Regions from separate parts of the Sodalis sp. RH21 genome, predicted to be linked through region 2. Evidence: predicted binding sites of a transcription regulator. Region 2 holds the regulator's gene; the other holds the start of a gene.
The links. Region 2 encodes PhoB, which activates phosphate uptake and scavenging genes when phosphate is short. Its sites were predicted from a motif close to CTGTCATAAAACTGNCNNAT; they were not measured.
Positions count from the first base shown of each region.

Region 1: the regulator PhoB is predicted to act here: its motif matches at 2,464-2,483, upstream of glpT (glycerol-3-phosphate transporter).

Region 1 covers NZ_CP178732.1:1,687,391-1,693,222, reverse strand. The annotation lists gene ACL2XP_RS07730 (ABC transporter substrate-binding protein) at 1-570, opposite strand, end outside; gene glpT (glycerol-3-phosphate transporter) at 971-2,326, opposite strand; gene glpA (anaerobic glycerol-3-phosphate dehydrogenase subunit A) at 2,699-4,372, shown strand; gene glpB (glycerol-3-phosphate dehydrogenase subunit GlpB) at 4,362-5,633, shown strand; gene glpC (anaerobic glycerol-3-phosphate dehydrogenase subunit GlpC) at 5,633-5,832, shown strand, end outside.
Region 2 covers NZ_CP178732.1:4,394,208-4,400,039, forward strand. The annotation lists gene ACL2XP_RS20280 (PstS family phosphate ABC transporter substrate-binding protein) at 1-17, opposite strand, end outside; gene phoR (phosphate regulon sensor histidine kinase PhoR) at 14-1,348, opposite strand; gene phoB (phosphate response regulator transcription factor PhoB) at 1,373-2,062, opposite strand; gene sbcD (exonuclease subunit SbcD) at 2,274-3,518, shown strand; gene ACL2XP_RS20300 (AAA family ATPase) at 3,515-5,832, shown strand, end outside.

The DNA of each region.
Region 1 (5,832 bases), 2.7 Mb from region 2:
CAACACCGTCGAAGCCCCGCCCTGTAATCCCCAGGCCTGGGGATTTTTCTCCCACAGCGTCCGCCAGCTGGTGGGGGCGGTCGTCACCTCTTCCGTGTTGGTCACGAACGTCAGGTACCAGCCCATGGCCGCGACATTATCCACATCCGCGCCCGCGTCCTGGCGATAGGCCGGCATCAGGTTGCCCAGATTCGGCACTTTACCGGCGGCAACGGTTTTCCATAGCCCCTGGCTGCGCCCGCGCAGCAGGTCGCTTTGCTGAACGCAGCAAATATCCATCGGCACCGACCCGGCCTTGTTGGACTGGCTCAGTTGCATCAGGAATTGCTCGCTGGCGGATTGCGGCGACGACACAATCTTGATGCCGGTAGCCTGGGTAAAGGCCGGATAAACATGTTCCTTAAAGGCCTTTTCAAAAAATCCGCCGAAGTTGGATATGCGCACGCTGCGCTCTTTGGCAAAGGCGGGAGCCATCGACAGGCCCGCGGCGCCGGCCAGCGTGGCGATACCCATGCCTTTTAACAGGCCCCGGCGGGAGATCCCCTGGCCGCTTGCATTTTTTTTCATCATGTCTTCAACCCGACCTCATAGCTGTGTGATTAATAAACGCCCTTTTAAACTTTCCCGCCCCGCCAACGGAGGAATGCGAAGATCGATTAAACTTGTATACCATCTTATATATAAGCTGGTATGCAAGAGCTATGCCAAGGGAATAATCACTATTTTATCAGCAAGTTATAAAATAGATGCGGAGGGATGCACCGGCACAATGCACCCGCTGCGCTAGCGGGACGCCATATTTTGGTGCAATACCGGACGGGCAAACAGCGGCGATATCAGTGAAAGAGTGCGCGGCGATCGGGGGTTTTTCGAATTGACGCGTTTTCTGGATAGCGCGCCGTTTACCGGCGCGCAGCGATCGTGCCGCTTGCCGCGGGTTAACCCCGCCGGCAAGCGGTTTACCCGGCGGTCAGTCCCCCTTTTCCGCCGCCAGTTTCGCCATATGTTTCTTTTCGCTGATCATGGTGATGACCAGCAGCAGCACCGCCAGGATGCTGCCGCCGATCATCACCATAAACCCGGCGTCCCAGCCAAAGAAATCCACCGTATAACCCACAATGGCGCTGGCGGCGACGGACCCGCCGAGATAACCGAACAGGCCGGTAAAGCCGGCTGCGGTGCCGGCGGCTTTTTTCGGCGCCAGTTCCAGGGCGTGCAGGCCGATCAGCATCACCGGACCATAAATCAGGAAACCGATGGTGATCATGCAAGCCATATCGATACCGGGATTACCTACCGGGTTTAGCCAATAAATAATAGTAACGATGGTCACCAGCACCATAAAAAACACCCCGGTGGCGCCGCGATTGCCTTTGAATACCTTATCCGACATCCAGCCGCACAGCAGCGTCCCGGGAATCCCCGCGTACTCGTACAGGAAGTAGGTCCAGGAGGATTTATCCAGCGTAAAGTGTTTCACTTCCTTGAGATAGGTCGGCGACCAGTCGAGAATGCCGTAGCGCAGCAGGTAGACAAACACGTTGGCCACGGCGATATACCACAGTAGCTTGTTCGGCAAAATATATTGCATAAAAATCTGCTTGGCGGTCAGTTCGACTTCGGCCTTGTCGCTGTAATCCACCGGATAGTCGTTTTTATACTCCTCAATGGGCGGCAGGCCGCAGGACTGCGGGGTATCGCGCATCAATCCGAAGGCGATAAAGGCCACCAGAATAGCGGCGAACGCCGGCATATACAGCGCGGCGTGCCAGTCGTTAAACCAGGCCATGCCCAGCAGGAACAGCAGGGGCGGCAAGCCGCCGCCGACGTTATGGGCGCAGTTCCAGATAGAAACGATGCCGCCGCGTTCTTTTTGCGACCACCAATGCACCATGGTCCGTCCGCACGGCGGCCATCCCATGCCCTGGAACCAGCCGCACAGGAACAGCAGGACAAACATGACCGCGATACTTGAGGTGGCCCAGGGCACAAACCCCATAAATAACATTACCGCCGCCGACAGGATCAACCCCGCGGGCAAAAAGACGCGCGGATTGGAACGGTCGGAAACCGAGCCCATGATAAATTTGGAAAAACCGTAGGCGACGGAAATACCCGATAACGCAAAGCCCAGATCCCCGCGGCTAAAGCCCTGTTCAATCAGATATGGCATGGCCAGGGTAAAATTTTTCCGCACCAGGTAAAACGCCGCATAACCGAAGAATATCCCCATAAAGATTTGCCAGCGCAGCCGGCGATACACCGGGTCGGTCTGATCGATAGGGACGCGGGGCTGATGTGCCGCTGGTTTGAAAATGCTCAACATGGGCGCCTCCAATGGCTCTGTTAGTGATGATTCGCGCATAATGAATCACGGCAATGCGAGGTTGAATTGATTACATACGAATAATGTGTTCGATAACGAATCTTATCCTAGGGAGGGGCGCCGCCGGGGGTTGTGATTTGTGTAACATTTATTACATTTTTATGAATTTAATACCAAAAATTAACCATTAGTCATACTTTGGCATATTCACACATAATTAATTTATGACATTTATCAACTAAAGGGTTTTTAACGCGCGTATAACTTTCGTTTATGATTCGATATTGTTCCTTATCACACATTTTTTGCGGATTTCGTGGGTTAATACTGCTATAAACCGCCGCCGCCACGGGGCGCGCCATAGGAGGTTTCATGAGTAACCGTATGAATGACGGCGCAACCAGCCGGGAGCCTTATGCTGATACGGATGTCATCATTATCGGCGGCGGGGCGACCGGCGCGGGTATCGCCCGCGACTGCGCCTGCCGCGGCCTGGATTGCCTGCTGCTGGAGCGCTATGATATCGCCAGCGGCGCCACCGGCCATAACCACGGCCTGCTGCACAGCGGCGCCCGCTATGCGGTAAATGACGCCGAATCCGCCCGCGAATGTATTGAAGAAAATCGCATCCTCAAGCGCATTGCCCACCATTGTATTGAACCCACCGACGGATTATTTATCACCCTGCCGCAGGATTCGCTGGACTATCAGCGGCAATTTATCAGCGCCTGCGCCGACGCGGGCATCGATGCGCAGGCCATCGATCCCCAATTGGCCCGGCGCCTGGAACCGGCGGTGAATCCCGCCCTGGTCGGCGCGGTGAGGGTGCCGGACGGCACCATCGATCCGTTTCGCCTGAGCACGGCCAATATGCTCGACGCCCGGGAACACGGCGCGCGTTTTTTGACCTATCACGAAGTCACCGGCCTGCTGCGCCATAACGATCGGGTCACCGGGGTGCGCGTCTACAATCACAAATCCGGGCAGCACCATGAGATCCACGGGGCGATGGTCGTGAATGCCGCGGGCATTTGGGGGCAGCATATCGCCGAATATGCCGACCTGAAGATCCGGATGTTCCCGGCCAAAGGGGCGTTGCTGATCCTGGGCCATCGTATTAATAACCTGGTGATCAATCGCTGCCGCACCCCCGCCGATGGCGACATTCTGGTGCCGGGAGACACCATTTCGCTGATTGGCACCACCTCCACCCGCATCGGGTATGACGAGATCGATCGTCTCGCGGTGACCCCGCAGGAGGTGGATTTATTAATCCGCGAAGGCGCGCTGCTGGCGCCGATGCTGGCGCACACGCGCCTGCTGCGCGCCTATGCCGGCGTGCGCCCCCTGGTGGCCAGCGACGACGACCCCACGGGCCGCAGCGTCAGCCGCGGCATCGTGCTGCTGGATCATGCCGCCCGGGACGGCATGGCGGGATTTATCACCATTACCGGCGGCAAGCTGATGACCTATCGCCTGATGGCGCAATGGGCGACCGATAAAGTCTGCGAGAAACTGGGCGTTAGCGCGCCCTGCACCACCGCCGAAAATCCCCTGCCCGGCTCCCGGCTATCGCCCGAGGAAACTAAACGCACCGTCAGCCGGCTACCCGTGAGCATCGCCGGGTCGGCGGTTTATCGTCACGGCGATCGGGCCAGCCGGGCGCTCGGCGGCAGCCGGCTCGATAACAGCCTGGTATGCGAATGCGAGGCGGTTACCGCCGGCGAAGTGCGTTATGCGGCGGAGTCCCTGACCGTGAATAACCTGACCGATTTGCGCCGCCGTACGCGCGTGGGCATGGGCACCTGCCAGGGCGAACTGTGCGCCTGCCGCGCCGCCGGCCTGCTGGCGCGGTTTAATGTCGCCACGCCGGCGCAGTCCATCGTCCAGTTGTCCAGGTTCCTGAACGAACGCTGGAAAGGCGTCAGGCCGATTGCCTGGGGGGACGCGCTGCGGGAAAGCGAATTTACCAGTTGGGTTTACCAGGGATTATGCGGCCTGGACGGCGACAATGCCGGTAAACGGGAGGCGGACGATGGAATTTGATACCGTAGTGATTGGCGGCGGCCTGGCGGGATTAAGCTGCGCCATCCGCCTGGCCGAACAGGGTAAACATTGCGCGGTGGTCAGCGCCGGACAAAGCGCGCTGTATTTCTCTTCCGGTTCCCTGGATCTGCTGTGCCGGCTGCCGGACGGCACCCCCGTGGCATCGCCCCCGGCCTGTTTGGCCGCGCTGGCCGCGCAGGCCCCGCGGCACCCTTATAGCGTCATCGGCGCCGACCGCATCATCCCCCTGGCGCGCGAAGCGCAGGCGCTGCTGGGACGCTGCAATATCGCCCTGTCCGGCGATCCGGCCCATAACCACCAGCGCATTACCCCCTTGGGCACCCGCAAGGCCACCTGGCTCAGCCCGGCGGATATCCCGGTCACCCCGCTGGACGGCGTCTTGCCCTGGCGGAAGGTGGCGGTAATCGGCATTGAAGGGTTCCTGGATTTTCAGCCGCAGATGGTGGCCGATTCGCTGGCGGCGGAACAAGGCATCGCGGCCGAAGCGGCCTATTTACATTTGCCGGCGCTGGATTTATTGCGCAATAACCCCAGCGAATTCCGCGCGGTAAATATCGCCCGGGTGCTGGATTTGGCGGAAAACGGCGCCGCCCTGGCCGATGAGCTGGCCCGCCTGGCGGGAGATGCCGAATGCCTGATCCTGCCGGCCTGCATCGGCCTGGACGACCGCCGGGCGCTGGATGCCCTGCGGGCCGCCATCGACCGGCCGGTATATCTGCTGCCCACCTTGCCCCCGTCCCTGCTGGGCATCCGTATGCATCAGGGCATGCTGAGGCGCTTCAACCAGCTGGGAGGGATATTTATGCCCGGCGATAAAGTCCTGAAAGCGCAGTTCGACGGACAGCGCATCCTCGGGGTTTATACCCGTAATCATAGCGATATCCCGCTGCGCGCGCGGCAGGTGGTCTTGGCCAGCGGCAGCTTTTTCAGCAACGGGCTGGTGGCGACCCGCGAACAAATCGTGGAACCGGTATTTGGCCTTGATGTCTGGGACAACGCCGATCGCGGCGCATGGAGCCGGGCCGACTTTTTCGCGCCCCAGCCCTACCTGCAATTCGGCGTTAAAACCGATGCCGGACAGCGGGCGCTGCGCGCGGGCCGGCCGCTGGAAAATCTCTACGCCATCGGCGCGGTATTGGGCGGCTACGATCCCCTGCGGCAAGGCTGCGGCGCCGGGGTCTCGCTTACCAGCGCGCTCCATGCCGCCCGGCGCATTATCCTGGCACAGGAGAACCAATGATGAACCTGTCGAACGACCAGAGTTTTGATAGCTGCCTGAAATGCACCGTCTGCACGACCTACTGCCCGGTGTCCAAGGTGAATCCGCTGTTTCCGGGGCCGAAACAGGCCGGGCCGGACGGGGAGCGGCTCAGGCTCAAGGACCCGTCGCTGTATGACGAGGCGTTAAAATACTGCACCAACTGTAAACGCTGCGAGGT
Region 2 (5,832 bases):
GTCCCCCCGAGCATCATCGCTTCACCGGCGGCAAAGCGGGCAGGGAATTTTCCGCCTGGGAAGCGGACACGATCATCCGGTTGGGCAGCGTGAACACAAACCGGGTGCCGGCCCCCGGTTCGCTGATCACATCCAGCCGCGCGTCATGGTTGCTGAGCGCATGTTTAACGATGGCCAGTCCCAGCCCGCTGCCGCCGGTCTGGCGCGAACGGGCTTTATCGACGCGGTAAAAACGTTCGGTCAGGCGCGGCAAATGTTCGGGAGCGATCCCCGGTCCGTTATCGCTCACCTGGAATTGCGCCCCGGCGGCGGTGCGCTGCCAGCAAACTTCAATCCGGGTGCCGGGAGGGGTGTGGATCACCGCATTATAAATCAGGTTCGACATGGCGCTGCGCAACTGCTCTTCATTGCCCCGGACCTGCAACTGTTCATTAATGCGAAACACGATATCGTGCCGCTCCTGGCTTAGCCCCGCCGCGCTTTGCTGCAAGCGCTTGAGGATGGCGGGAATATCAATCCGTTCATTCACCTCGCCCTGGGGGGCGGCCTCGATACGGGATAGCACTAATAATTGTTTTACCAGGCGCTCCATGCGCTGGGTCTGATCCTGCATGGTGTGAATGGCCTTGGCGCGGATGGCTTTATCCATCGTCTGGTCGGTCATCATTTCCAGATATCCTTGCAGCACCGTTAACGGCGTACGCAGCTCATGGCTGGCATTGGCAAAAAAGTTACGCCTGGCCCCTTCCAATTGGCGCATTTGCGTCACGTCGCGGATCACCATCAGCAGCTGATCGTCGGTATAGGGCATGACGCGGAATTCCACATAGCGCTGATTATTCAGCAACAGGGTCAGCGGCCGCTTGAATGACTGGGCCTGGATATATTCATTGAATTCGGGATAGCGCAGCAAATTGAGAATATGCTGGCCGTTATCTTCCGGCCAGCGGAACCCCAGCAATTGCTGCGCCAGGCCGTTGCACCAGAAAATATGTCCGTCGGCGGTCAGCATCACCAAGGCATCCGGCAAGGTTTCGGCACCGCTGCGAAAACGCTTGAATAAGGTCGCCAGCTCGCGCCGGCGGCGGCGATGGCGCTGCTGCATCTGGTGCAGGCCATAAAACAGCGGTTCCCAACTGCCCCGCCCCACCGGCGGCGTGCGGCGCAGATCCACCCATAGCCACTGCGACAGGCGCAGTTGATAATAATAGTTGCGTAATAGCGCGGCCAGCAGCGCCGCCGCCAATAGCCAGCCCGCATGGCCGACGAACAGCGACAGCAGCAGGGCCGGCAGGCAAAACAGCACCACTTCGAGCAACAGTTTTCGCCAGGATAAACGTTCTAGCACCGGGCGTTCTCCTTGGTTGGCGCGTTAATAGCGGGCCGAAAAGCGATAGCCGGTGCCGCGCACCGTTTGCACCATCCGATCGTGCCCGCCGGTTTCCAGCGCTTTACGCAGGCGGCGGATATGCACATCCACCGTCCGGTCTTCCACATATACATTAGTGCCCCATACGTGGTTGAGCAATTGCTCGCGGCTGTATACCCGTTCCGGATGGGTCATGAAAAAGTGCAGCAATTTAAATTCGGTAGGCCCCATATCCAGCGCCAGCTCATTGGACGTCACCCGGTGCGAGGACGGGTCCAGGCTTAAGCCCTGCACTTCGATTTTATCTTCCACCGCCATGGGGGAAATACGGCGCATCACCGCCTTGATCCTGGCCAGCAGTTCCTTGGGGGAGAAAGGTTTGGTGATATAATCGTCCGCCCCGACCTCCAGGCCCCGGACCCGATCTTCCTCTTCACCCCGCGCGGTCAGCATCATGACCGGAATATCGCGGGTCAGGACTTCGCGTTTCATATGTTTGATAAATTGAATCCCCGAGCCGCCTGGCAACATCCAGTCCAGTAATACCAGATCCGGATAAGGCTCCGCCATAAGGGTGACCGCAGCACCGTAATCCTCGGCCTCGATCGGCTGAAAACCATTTTGTTCAAGTACAAAGCAGACCATTTCCCGAATCGGCGCTTCATCTTCCACGACTAATATGCGTCTTGCCATTATTTTCCTGCCATTAATCTCTGCGGTTATCGTGCCCGGGCATTATGCGTCACTTTTATGACAGATTTATTAAAATCAGCGCTTCCTGCTACAAGCATAGTGGGGCGCGCTTTTTTTCGGTATAACTTCCCGAATATTATCTTTACGACGGCATCGTCCTGGGGGAAGGTTTATACTCTCGCCCTCACTTTCGCACCCACGCTGGAGCCTCATGCGGATTATCCATACCTCTGACTGGCATTTGGGCCAGTCGTTTTTTACCAAGAGCCGGGCCAGTGAACATCAGGCGTTTCTCGACTGGCTGGTGGCTCGGGCGGATGAACATCAGGTCGATGCCATTATCGTGGCCGGCGATATTTTTGATACCGGCACCCCGCCCAGTTATGCCCGCGAACTGTTCAACCGTTTCGTGGTGGCGCTCCAGCCCACCGGCTGCGAACTGATCGTGCTGGCCGGCAATCATGATGCGGTGGCCACCCTCAATGAGTCCCGATCGCTGCTGGCCTGCATGCATACCCGGGTGATCGCCGGCGTCGGCCGCGATGATATCGCCGAACCGCCGGTGTTTATTCTCAAGGAGCGTAGCGGAAAGCCGGGGGCCATTCTGTGCGCCATCCCGTTTTTACGGCCGCGCGATATGCTGGTGAGCCGCTCCGGGCAATCGGGGGACGACAAACAGCGGGCGCTGATGGATGCCATTACCGCGCACTACGCGGCGCTGTACGCCCAGGCGTTGGATCTGCGCGCCGGCCAGCCCGGCGAGTTGCCCATTATCGCCACCGGGCATCTGACCACGGTCGGCGCCAGCACCACGGATTCGGTGCGCGATATTTATATCGGCAGCCTGGATGCGTTTCCCGCCCAGCTGTTCCCCCCGGCGGATTATATCGCCCTGGGCCATATTCACCGGCCGCAGCGTATCGGTAATCAAGAGCATATCCGTTATTGCGGTTCCCCCATTGCCCTGAGTTTCGATGAAACCGGCCAGCCCAAGCAGGTTAATCTGGTGAGTTTTGACGACGCCAATGTGGCGCGGGTCGTGCCGTTGCAAATCCCTGAAACCCAGGCTCTGCGCCTGATAAAAGGGTCGCTGGCGGAGATCGAAGCCCAGTTGCTGGCCTTTGCCGATCGCCAGGAAGCAACGCCGGTGTGGCTGGATATCGAAGTGGTGACCGATGCCTATCTCAATGACATCCAGCTGCGCATTCAGCAAATAGCGGCCGGCCTGCCGGTGGAAATCGTATTGCTGCGCCGCAACCGCGAACAGCGGTTGCAGGCCCTGGCGCACCAGCACCGGGAAACGCTGAACGAGCTGAGCGTCGGCGAAGTGTTCGAGCGCCGGCTCGCGCTCGCGGCGCAGCAGGACCCGGACACCCTGGGCCGCATCCGCCTGCTCTACGATCGGGTGGCGGCGGAGGTGCAGCAAGGCCCGGGCGCCCAAGGAGACGTGCTGTGAAAATTCTGACGCTGCGCCTGAAAAATATCAATGCCTTACGGGGCGAATGGAAAATCGATTTCACCGCCGCCCCGTTCGATCGCAGCAGCCTGTTTGCCATTACCGGCCCCACCGGCGCCGGCAAAACCACCCTGCTGGACGCCATTTGCCTGGCGTTATATCACCGCACCCCGCGGCTGGAGCGCACGCCGGGGCAGGATTTGATGACCCGCCATACCGCGGAGGCCCTGGCCGAAGTGGAATTCGAGGTCAAGGGCGTCGGTTATCGCGCGTTCTGGAGCCAGCGGCGCGCTAAAAACAGCCCCGGCGGCAAGCTGCAGGATATCAAGGTGGAACTGGCGCGCATGGGCGACGGCGCGATCCTGGCGGATAAAATCAGCAATAAGCTGCGCTTGACCGCCGAACTCACCGGGCTGGATTTTGAACGTTTTACTAAATCCGTGCTGCTGGCGCAGGGAGATTTTGCCGCGTTTCTGAATGCCGATGCCAAAAAACGCGCCGAACTGCTCGAAGAGCTTACCGGCACGGATATCTATGGGCGTATTTCCGCCGAGATTTTTGACCGCCATAAAACGGTAAAAGCCGAACTGGAGGCGCTACAGGCCCGCGCCGCCGCCATCGAGCTGCTGACCGAACCCCAGTTGCTGGCGCTTAATGGCGAACTGGAGCGCCTGCGGGCGGAGCAAACCCGCCTCAACGGCGAGCAATCGCGGCTACAGCGGCATCGCTCCTGGCTGACCGGGCACCGGCAGCAGACCGAGGCCCTGGCGGAAGCCCAGGCGCAGGCGCAGGCCGCCGTCGCCGCCGTCGCTGAAGCGCGGGACGCCCTCACCCGCCTGGCGCGCGCGGAACCGGCCGAGGCTTTGCGGCCGCGGCTTGATCGGCTGCGGGAGAGCGCCCAGGCCCACGACCGGCAACAGCAGGACATCGTCCGGGCGGTTACCGAGCAAAATCAGTTGCGGCAGGCGCTGCAACCGCTGCAAGCCGCCCTGGCCGCGGCGCGCGAAACCTGGCGCAAGCAGGGCGAAGCGCAGCGGCGACAGCAGCAGATCATCGATGAACAGATCGTCCCGCTGGATCAAAAAATTGCCGGTCTGGAACAGACGGCAACCCAGCAGCGGCAGCAGCGCGCATTATTGATCGCCCAGCGGGAAAAGCGCCAAACCGCGCTGGCGCAGACCCGGGGACAATGGCAGCATACCGGGCGGCAGGCCGAGTTAACCGCTGAGTTTTTACGCCGCCATGCCGCCTGTCGGCAATGGGGCGAGCACTTGCCGCTGTGGCGGGAAAACGTGGTTCACCGGCGGCGCGAACGGCGCGAGATCGACGAACTGACCCGGCAGGCAGCGGCATTGGCGCAGGCCCTGCAAAGCCTGGAGGCGGAGCGGCAGGCCGCGCTTGACGCGTCGGCCCTGTGCCGGCAGCAGGTTGGCGCGTCGAAATCGGAGCTTGAGGGGCTGGAGCGGGAGCGGCAAAACCAAGAGGAACTATGCCCCGAAGCCCGGTTGCACGCCGAATGGCAGCAAAACCAGCAGCAGCGCCCGGGGCGCGCCCAGCTCGCATCCCTGCGGCCGCAGATCGAACGCGTCGCCGGCGAATTGGCGGCCAACCAGCAGCGTTTTAGCCGCTCGCAACGGCAATGCGCCGACATTGCCGACGGTCTGGCCGGGCTGCGCCGTAATCAGGCGGATAAATCCGCCCTGCTGGAAGAAGTAAGCGCCCGCTATGGCCTGGAGCTGCATATCGCGTCCCTGGATCAGCAGCGTAGCCAGTTGCAACCCGGTAAAGCATGTCCGTTGTGCGGAGCCACCGAACATCCCGGCGTCAGTGAATACCAGGCCTTACAGCCGGAAAAAACCGACCAGCGCCGGCTGGTGCTGCGGCGGGAGTTGGACCAGATCAACGCCGAGGTGGTAGCGGCGCAAACCCGTTGCGATATTCTGCAAAATCTTCAGCGCCAGGCCCAGGAAGAGCAGGCGCGCCTGCAGCAGGAACAAGACAGCCTGGAAGAGCGGTGGCGGCAGGTTTGCGCCGAACTGGCAATCAGCCTGCCCGCCGGGGATGCGGCGGCGGTTGACCAATGGCTGGCGCAGCATGAGGCGCGCGAACAGGCCCTGGGCCGGCAGTTGGAGGTTCGGCAACGGACCGCCCGGCGCTGGCAGGCGGCCCGGGATATGTTTACCGACGCCAGCGCTAAGGCGCAGCAGGCCGATTCCCAATTGGCGCTCAATGCCCAGCAGCGCGAAACCACGGCCCGGTTGCTGCAAGAGGCGCGCGCGCGTCTGTCTACCCGGCAGGCCGAGGTGGCCGAACT